Regions from separate parts of the Buttiauxella cochleicola genome, predicted to be linked through region 1. Evidence: predicted binding sites of a transcription regulator. Region 1 holds the regulator's gene; the other holds the start of a gene.
The links. Region 1 encodes Fur, which represses iron uptake genes when iron is present. Its sites were predicted from a motif close to ATAATAATGAGAACNACTATCAA; they were not measured.
Positions count from the first base shown of each region.

Region 2: a site for Fur is predicted at 2,077-2,099, ahead of fepB (Fe2+-enterobactin ABC transporter substrate-binding protein). Genes of this name have one in related genera too.

Region 1 covers NZ_JAJSOU010000007.1:285,331-290,349, reverse strand. The annotation lists gene chiP (chitoporin ChiP) at 502-1,899, shown strand; gene chiQ (ChiQ/YbfN family lipoprotein) at 1,947-2,279, shown strand; gene fur (ferric iron uptake transcriptional regulator) at 2,369-2,821, opposite strand; gene fldA (flavodoxin FldA) at 3,104-3,634, opposite strand; gene ybfE (LexA regulated protein) at 3,786-4,067, opposite strand; gene ybfF (esterase) at 4,203-4,979, opposite strand.
Region 2 covers NZ_JAJSOU010000003.1:260,325-265,343, reverse strand. The annotation lists gene LVQ79_RS05530 ((2,3-dihydroxybenzoyl)adenylate synthase) at 1-870, opposite strand, end outside; gene entC (isochorismate synthase EntC) at 871-2,052, opposite strand; gene fepB (Fe2+-enterobactin ABC transporter substrate-binding protein) at 2,268-3,212, shown strand; gene entS (enterobactin transporter EntS) at 3,213-4,469, opposite strand; gene fepD (Fe(3+)-siderophore ABC transporter permease) at 4,611-5,019, shown strand, end outside.

The DNA of each region.
Region 1 (5,019 bases):
TCCTTAAACGATCGGCATTAGGCGAATAGCCCCTTTTTACTAAGTCAATATCTGACAAAAACGCCGCAAATTGCGGCGTTTTTTTTCGCTTTATAATCATTTGCTTAAATAAATCTTCACATTCGCGTTGCGAATTAATGTTATTTACACTTCTTCCTTTCAACTTTTTATGGTCAACCTCGGAACATTAAAAATTCTTATTTTAATTATGTGAGCGCTCTCATGTAGAGTTTTGTATTTTATAAATAGTAATTATCAAGATAAAACTCTCAAGGCATGATTTGTTACAAATACTCATAAATTATGTGCTCTCTGTCATAATATCGGAATGAACTCTTACAAAGTCATTGATAATTCGCGTCGCGAAAAATAGTCTTAAGGGCAGCAGTAATGCGGGCAAATATTCATAACCGCTTTAGCCGTTAGGCATTTTTACTTTTTTTCGCCATAAGGCGTCTTTTAACGTCCGGCGATTATTGATACGTCAAAGAGGAATAATATATGCGTACGTTTAGTGGCAAACGTAGTGCACTGGCGCTTGCAATTGCAGGTGTCACGGCTCTTTCAGGACTGGTAGTCATCCCTCAGGCAAGCGCAGCAGGCTTTGTGGATGACTCAACTCTGACCGGTGGTGTTTATTACTGGCAGCGTGAGCGTGACCGTAAAGATGTTACGACTGATAAATATGAAACTAACCTTGCGCATTCCACCTGGAACGCCAATCTGGACTTCCAGTCTGGTTTCGCCGCTGACATGTTCGGTCTGGATATTGCGGCCTTTACTGCTATCGAAATGGCAGAAAATGGTGATAGCGGTCACCCTAACGAAATCGCATTCTCCTCTGTAAACAAAGCTTACGATGAAGATTTCTCCGGTGATAAAAGTGGCATTAGCCTTTATAAAGCCGCAGCTAAATTCAAATACGGCCCGGTTTGGGCGCGTGGCGGTTACATTCAGCCAACCGGCCAAACCTTGCTCGCACCACACTGGAGCTTCATGCCTGGTACTTACCAGGGCGCTGAAGCCGGTGCAAACTTTGATTACGGCGATTCTGGTGCGCTGAGCTTCTCCTACATGTGGACCAACGAGTATAAAGCTCCATGGCACCTGGAAATGGACAAGTTCTATCAGAATGACAAAAACACCAAAGTTGAATATTTACACTCTCTTGGTGCGAAGTATGACTTCAAAAATGATTTCATTCTCGAAGCGGCATTTGGGCAGGCTGAAGGCTACGTTGATCAGTACTTCACCAAAGCAAGCTACAAATTTGATATCGCGGGTAGCCCGTTAACAACCAGCTACCAGTTCTACGGTACGCGTGACAAAGTTTCTGATGGCAGCGTTAACGATCTGTACGATGGCACTGCATGGTTGCAGGCATTGACTCTTGGATACAGAGTTGGACAGGTTGATTTGCGTCTTGAAGGAACTATTGTGAAGGCCGATGGCCAGCAAGGTTACTTCCTGCAGCGTATGACCCCAACTTATGCATCTTCAAACGGTCGTCTTGATGTGTGGTGGGATAACCGCTCTGACTTCAACGCCAACGGTGAAAAAGCAGTATTTGCAGGCGCGATGTATGACCTGAGCAACTGGAACCTGGCCGGTTGGGCAGTGGGTGCTTCTTATGTGTACGCATGGGATGCTAAACCAAGCTCTAAACCAACCACTGACGGTTACTACGATGCGGATAATCGCCTGAAAGAATCTGCATACAGCCTTGATGCGTTGTACACCGTTCAGGATGGTCGCGCGAAAGGCACGCTGTTCAAACTGCACTTCACTCAGTACGACAACCATTCAGACATCCCAAGCTGGGGCGGTGGTTACGGCAACATCTTCCAGGATGAGCGTGATGTGAAATTCATCGTCATCGCACCGTTCACCATCTTCTGATTCGAATCCGGGCGTGAAAGCGCCCGGTTTTCTTAAGGATATCAAGCATGAAAAAAATCGTACTGACTATGGTGATGGCGTTAGGTTTGAGTGCGTGTGCGCAGCAGCAACCTAAAACGGCTCCGGAAGATACAAAACTAAAGCAAGCGTATAGTGCCTGTATTAACACCGCAGAAGGCAATCCGGATAAAATCCAGGCCTGCCAGAGTGTGTTAAATGTGTTAGGCCAGGAAAAAGAGCACCAGGAATTTGCGAAGAAAGAAACGGTGCGCACCCTGGATTACCAGAACTGCATCCAGGCAACTCGTACGGGTAATGACCAGGCGGTCAAAGCCAAGTGCGATAAAATCTGGCAAGAGATTCGTGCTAACAATAAGTAATCGCTGAATTCAGGCAATAAAAAAACCGGTGAGTTTGTTCACCGGTTTTTTTACATCTGGCATCTGAATCCGATGCCAAAATATGCAGATTACTTTTCGCTGATTTCGTGTGCGTTTTCGTCGGTACGGCAATCACCTTCAGCGCAGTGACCATAAAGGTACAGGCTGTGGTTAGTCAGACGAATACCATGACGAGATGCGATTTCACGCTGGCGGGCTTCAATTGAATCATCACTGAATTCAATAACTTTGCCACAATCCAGGCAAATCAGGTGGTCATGGTGATGCTGTTGTGTAAGTTCGAACACGGATTTGCCGCCTTCGAAGTTATGGCGAGTCACAATGCCTGCATCATCAAACTGGTTTAATACACGATAAACTGTGGCGAGACCAATCTCTTCGCCCATATCAATCAGACGTTTATATAAGTCTTCCGCACTGACGTGATGGTTCACCGGCCCCTGCAACACTTCAAGGATTTTTAATCGCGGAAGCGTGACTTTCAGGCCGGCCTTCTTTAATGCGGTATTGTTGTCAGTCATGCGGAAATTGTCCTGTTGCTTAACGATTCGCTCGGACTCAGGGTGAGCGTTAAGATGAATGCGTCTCATTATAGAACTGCCACTTCTAAATGGGAACCGCAAGTATTATGCATAATCAAGCTAAGAAATGGCGGTTGAGTCGCGATTTGATTGCCTTGTTAGCTATTTTGTCAGGAGTTCATTGTACAGGGACAAACTGAAAAGTTAAAAATTTGTAGCAATTATTTTAATCGGAAATAACTATCAATGTGGCGCAACCTAATAGTTGCGCCACATCTGGAATCAGGCGTTGATGATATCAGCCAGGTTCAGTTCTTCAGAAACTTGTTTGACCCACTTCTGAACACGTTCAGCAGTCAGTTCTGGTTGACGGTCTTCGTCAATCGCCAGACCAACAAAGTGGTCATCGTCTGCAAGACCTTTAGATGCTTCGAAATGGTAACCAGCAGTTGGCCAGTGACCGACGATTGCTGCACCACGCGGCTCAATGATGTCGCGGATAGTGCCTAATGCGTCACAGAAGTATTCTGCGTAGTCTTCCTGGTCACCGCAACCGAACAGCGCGACCAGTTTGCCATTGAAATCAACTTCTTCCAGAGTGGGGAAGAAATCGTCCCAATCACACTGGGCTTCGCCGTAATACCATGTTGGAATGCCGAGAAGCAGAATGTCGAAGCCTTCCAGGTCTTCTTTGCTGCTCTTAGCAATGTCATGCACCTCAGCAACATCTTTACCGAGCTGTTTTTGAATCATCTTCGCGATATTTTCGGTGTTACCAGTGTCGCTGCCGAAAAAAATGCCTACGATTGCCATGAGTAAAATAACCTCTTGATACTTAATGGTATGGTGGCTGCTATTTGGCCACAGATAGGGCAATCATAGCAGAACACTTCGTGGTGCGGAAACTGCTATCGCCCCGGTGTGCACAGACTGCAAAATTGCATACCAGGGCATAGCACTAAAACTAACTGAGATGTTGCTTCAGTTGTTCGAGAAGTATCTCTTCAATCAATTCACTACGACTGATATTGCGCGCTTCAGCCAACTGATTGAGAGCATCTACCGCATCGTTATTGAGCTTTAGCTCCACTCGCTTCAGGCCGCGTACTTTATCGCGCTTGAGCTGGTTGCGTTTGTTGATACGCAATTGCTCATCACGCGTTAGCGGATTGGTTTTTGGTCGCCCCGGGCGACGCTCGTCCGCGAACAGATCTAATGTAGTACGGTCCGTTTGTTCTTTTGCCATGATTAGACTACTGACAGGGAATTCAGGTGGCACGGAGCGGGGTGCTCTGGCGCAATTTAGCGCGCAATCATACATCAGCATGGCTTGCGCGCCAACGCGTTAGCCGCAACTTGCGGCCAGTCGGTTTGTTTTTAATCAGTTTGCTGCGGATTCGTCGATAAAACGATGGATTGCGCGCAAAACAGCATCAGGTTTTTCAGCATGAACCCAGTGACCGGCCCCGGCCACGACGTGCGCACGTGCCTGCGGGAACTGCGAAAGCAACTGGCTACGATGTGATTCATCAACATAAGGAGACGCCCCGCCGCGAATAAATAGCGCGGGTTCATTCCATGCAGGAATGTTTTCCCAGCCGACAATATTCTCATATTGGTCCCACAATACCGGCACGTTGAATTTCCATGCGCCATCGGCAAAGGATTTCAGCAAAAACTGGATGACACCTTCTTCATCAAGATGCTCGCGCATAACGGTCGCGGCCTGCTGGCGAGTTTTAACATCTGCCTCGGTAACTGCATTAATCGCAGCGAAAATTTCATCGTGGCGACGAACCTGATAATCCACTGGGGCAATGTCAATCAGCACTAGTTTATCAATACGTTCCGGGGCAATAGCAGTCAGTGCCATTGCCACTTTGCCACCCATTGAATGGCCAATAATAATGGCTTTTTCAATGCCATACTCGTCGAGCGTTTCAACCACATCTTGCGCCATCGCGGCGTAGTTCATCTCTTCGCTTCGTGGCGATAACCCGTGGTTGCGTAGATCGATTTGCAGTAAATCATGATCCTGCCCAAGGTCACGGGCCAGCACGCCCAGGTTATCAAGGCTACCAAAAAGACCGTGAATAAGGACGATGGGGGAATTACTAGTCGATTGTTGCGCAGTTTGCAGGCGAGCATTCAATTTCATGGCAAAGTTCTTTTTTTTTACTTCGTGTGGTTAGGGTATC
Region 2 (5,019 bases), on a different contig from region 1:
CGCCTGTAACCACAAGCTGACCGCAGGCGGCACCAGCGCGGTGGCGTTAATCTGGTGGCGTTCAATCAGCGGGAAACAGAGCGTGGCACTCGGGTCGTTTGCCAGCACCACGCGCCCACCGCCGTAAAATACGCCGAGCGAACCAGGTGAACTCAGCGCGTAGTTATGCGCCGCCGGGATCGCGCACAGGAAGCGCGTATTGCTATCAAAACGGCAGATTTCGACGCTGCGGCGAATGCTGTAGTAGTAGTCGTTGTGGGTGCGTGGGATCAGTTTTGGCGTGCCGGTGCTGCCGCCGGAAAGCTGGAAGAAAGCCACTTCGTCCGCTGCCGATGGCGTAGCGACAAAGTTCTCTTCCGGCTCGTTGATAAAGGCGCTCAGCGAACGTTCACGATCGTTTTCGTTAAGCAACACCGCCATGCGTAACGATGGGTTCTGCTCGCAAAGCGATTCAAGGAAATCATCATGGGCGAACAAATTGTGTTTGCGGTCAGCAATCAACACTACCGGCTCGATTTGCTTAGCGTAGGCTTCCATTTCGGTGCGTTGGTGGCTGAACAGCGCGTTAACCGGAGCCACGCCAATCTTCAGCAGTGCAAACAGCGTGATATAGAGTTCCGCCACGTTACCAAGCTGAACTAACGCGGTTTCACCGCAGCTCAGGCCACGACGCTGTAATGCACAGGCCAGTCGCGTAGCGGCCAGTTCGAGTTCGCGATAACTGTAGTGGCGCTCGCCATCAACCAGCGCAATGGCATCATTTTTGGCATGGCGCGTGAGAATGTCGGTGAGCGGCAAATCGGCCCAGTAGCCTTTTTCGCAGTAGCGAGCGGCCAGTTCATCTGGCCAGCGCGTGAATTGAATCGCCATTTATTTCAGTCCAAATACGTTGAGCATGGTGGAAAGTTTGACACCCGTTTCGCGCCATTCAGATTCCGGCGACGACGCAGGAACGATGCCCGCGCCTGCGAACAGCCGCACTTGATTGCCACCTACGCGGGCACAGCGAATAGTCACCACCCACTCGCCGTTACCATCAGCGTCACACCACCCGACGATGCCGCCAAACAGTTCGCGGTCGAACGGCTCCAGTTCGGCAATCAATTTTTGCGCCACATCGTGCGGGAAACCGCTCAGAGCGGGTGTGGGGTGCAATAAGCAAGCAAGGGAAAGCGCGTTGTGCTGGCGGTCTTCAACCTGGCCGTAAATCGGCGTGGCGAGGTGCCATAACGTCGGAGTGGTGATAAGTTCCGGCGTATCGGAAAGCGTTAAATATTGGCTATGCGGCTGCAAAACATCGCGCATCGCCTGCGTCACGAGGCCATGTTCGTGGCGGTCTTTTCTGGATCGCAGCAGTTGCGCACCAATTTCGCTGTCGCGCGGGATATTTTCTTTATCACGACGCGCCGAGCCTGCCAGCGGCAATGAACTGAAATTCTTGCCCGATTTGCGTAGCAGCAATTCCGGGCTGGCACCCACCAGCGAGCTGCCATCCGGCAACGGCACGTGGAAGTTATAGCTGGTCGGGTTCTGGCTAATCAGGCGATTGAGTAACACATCAAGGTCAACGGGCGCGTCCGTTTCAATATCAATCAGGCGCGAGAGCACCACTTTGTCAATATCCGGCTGAGCCGTAGCAGCGGCGGCGTGAGCCACCATCTCCATAAATTTTTCTTGTTCAGGAATCGCTTTGCGAGCGGCAATATTTAGCGGTTTTTCCGTTCTGCTTTGTCTGGCACCAGCCTGGATCTGGGAGCGGGAAAACGTCTGCCAGCTTTCGGGGATAAACAACGCTGAAGGTTGACTTGGATCGAAAGGAATTGCACCGACGACAACCGGTTTCTCGATACCGTGCTTTTTGGCGTTTTCAAACGCTTCACGCAGCTGTTTTTGCAGGTCCCCGTGGGGGTTTGCACCATCAAGCGCCGCGCAATCCAGGCGAGTAAAGCAGCCGCTGGTCGAAAAACTGCGATAAGGCGACATAAAGAAAAAACTATTCGCACAAGGTGTTAGCTGTTTTTCTTGTGGCTGCGGCACCAGTAACGTTTCCATCCGTCCTCCGTAAAAACATGACAAAAGATAGTAATAATGATTATCATTTGCTTTTCGGGGTCGTAACCTAAAGAGAAAAGACAGCAGTGTCAATAGCTGCTCGGTCTTGCCGGATGGCGCTAACGCTTATCCGACCTACGCAAAACAGTTTTGTAGGGTGGATAAGCGCCAGCAGCATCCACCGCAATCGTTAAATTTCAACAGGAAGTTATTGAGTGAAAATCAGATTCTCCGCAGTTATCGTTTTATGCCTGAGCAGCCTTGCCCACGCTGCCGACTGGCCACGCACCATCACCGACAGCCACGGCCCTCATACTTTTGAGCAGGCACCGCAGCGCATTGTCTCAACCAGCGTGACTCTCACCGGTTCCCTACTGGCAATTGATGCACCGGTAGTGGCAAGCGGTGCTACGACGCCAGGCAATCGAATGGCTGACTCACAAGGTTTTCTACGCCAGTGGGGAGATGTCGCTAAACAACGTAACGTTCAGCGTTTATATATTGGCGAAGCCAGTGCTGAAGCCGTCGCGGCACAAATGCCTGATTTGATTTTGATTAGTGCCACTGGCGGTGATTCCGCCCTCGCCCTTTATGAGCAACTCTCTGCAATTGCACCGACTCTGGTTATCAATTATGACGATAAAAGTTGGCAGCAATTGCTCACCCAGCTCGGTGAGATTACTGGGCACGAAAAGCAAGCCACAGAAAGAATCTCAAGCTTTGATAAGCAGCTAAGCGAAGCCAAAATGCACATGAAGCTGCCGCCGCAACCGGTCACAGCGATGGTTTACACACCTGCGTCTCGTTCAGCGAATATTTGGACGTTAGATTCGGCACAGGGAAAATTGCTAGTGCAGCTCGGTTTTACCTTATCGCCAATTCCTGCGGCTATTCATACCAGCCAGAGCATGGGTAAACGTCACGACATCGTGCAGCTTGGCGGTGAAAACCTTGCTACAGGTTTGAATGGCGAGAGCCTATTCTTGTTCGCAAGTGATGAGAAAGATGCCACCGCGCTGGCAAATAACCCGCTTCTTTCGCACCTGCCCGCCGTGCAGAAAAAACACGTTTACGCGCTGGGAATCGAGACTTTCCGTCTCGATTATTACAGTGCAACAAGAATCCTTGAGCACATGAGCACGTTGTTTGCCAGCAAGTGATTATTTAGCTGTTTCTGCCTCGGGTTGCGCCGGGGCGGCCTGGCGATAACGTCGCAACTGCACCAACACAATCGCCAGCACAACGCCGCATAACGTCAATGCAAAGCCCCCGGAACTTGCCGCCGCCACAGGCGTCATTACAACCGTCATGCCACCTAAAATCGCAGCACCTATCGCATCACCCGTCACGTTCTGTGCTGTCCACAAACCATTGATTCGGCCCAGCATGCCGTCCGGGGTAAGCGTCTGAATTAGCGTGTATTGCAACAAAGAGCTAATCGCACTGAGATAACCAAACAGCGCCAGACACGCCAGCCCAAGTCCCCAAACCGGCATCAGGCTGAAAACGCCAATCGAGATAAACGACACAATTCCGGACGCCAGCATGATCATGCCTGGGCTCGCGTGATGGGCGATGCGCCCGCTGGTTAACGCGCCAATCGCGGCACCCAACGGAACGGCGGCATACATCAGGCCGATTTGTGCGGCACTCATTTGCCAGTGACCAGCCAGCGCGGGATACAAGACGCGCACCGCACTTGCCATCGTCAGCAATGCGCCGACTAACGCAATGCCGCCAATAATCGGGTGGCCGACCAGAAACCGTAAACCATTCCACAGCGACAACAGCGGATTTTCACGCGCCTGGGGAGGCGGTGCCAGTTTTGGCAAACTCAGCAGCGGCAGCAGCGTAATGAACGTGCCGACGGACGCCAGCGCGTAGTTCCACACCACGCCACCGGAAGCCAGCAGCAGCCCGCCAATCATCGGTGAAATCACCGAACCGAGGCGCACGGTGAGCATGGTTATCGCACTCGCCTGCATCAAATTCTCACGCCCGACCAGCGCAGGAGTCGCGGCTAAAAGCGCCGTCACGCCGAGTGCGCCAAAGAATCCATCCCACACGCCGAGCAGATAAATCGCCGCCAGCGAGGGGTCAGGTAATGCGGCGTTAATCGTCAGGCCAATAAAGCCGACGCCACAGGTAGAACGGGCCAGAAGAATCAGGCGGCGGCGCTCATGGCGGTCTGCCAGCACACCGCCCATCATCAGACCGATAAACATCGCCGAACCGGTAAGCGTCACCGCGAGCCCCACTTGCAAGGAGGAGCCTGTCAGCATCTGGATTTGTACCGGCACCGCGACACCCAACAACCCCAACGACACAATGGAGATAAAACGGGCGAGGAAGACAGCGCGAAAAGCGGGATGAGTCTTGAGTAAACTGAGATTAAGCAGCAAAGAATTGCGGTTCATTACATGGCCTTAAAGCGAATTTTTCTTTCCGGGTGCGAGGCGGCTCATGCTAACATAAACAAATAAGAGTGATAATGATAATAACTATCATTTAATTTTACATGATTTTTGTAGGGCTACGAAGTGAAGGATATACAACGTATGTCACGCTGGTTCATCCTGCTGAGTTTGCTGTTTTTACTCGTTTTAATGGCAATACTCAGTTTGTTATTAGGTGCCAAATCCCTCCCTGCCGAAGTGGTTATCAATGCACTTAGCGGCCAATGCCAAAGTGCAGATTGCACTATCGTGCTCGACGCCCGCCTCCCCCGCACACTAGCTGGTATTCTTGCGGGCGGCGCGCTGGGCCTTGCCGGTGCGTTGATGCAAACGCTGACCCGAAATCCCCTCGCTGACCCAGGCCTGCTTGGCGTCAATGCCGGGGCCAGTTTTGCCATTGTTTTGGGGGCGGCTGTGTGGAGTCTTTCATCACCAATAGCATTACTCGGGTTGGCCTTTGCGGGCGCATTGTCTGCGGCACTGGTGGTGGCTTTTACCGGAAGCCAGGGCG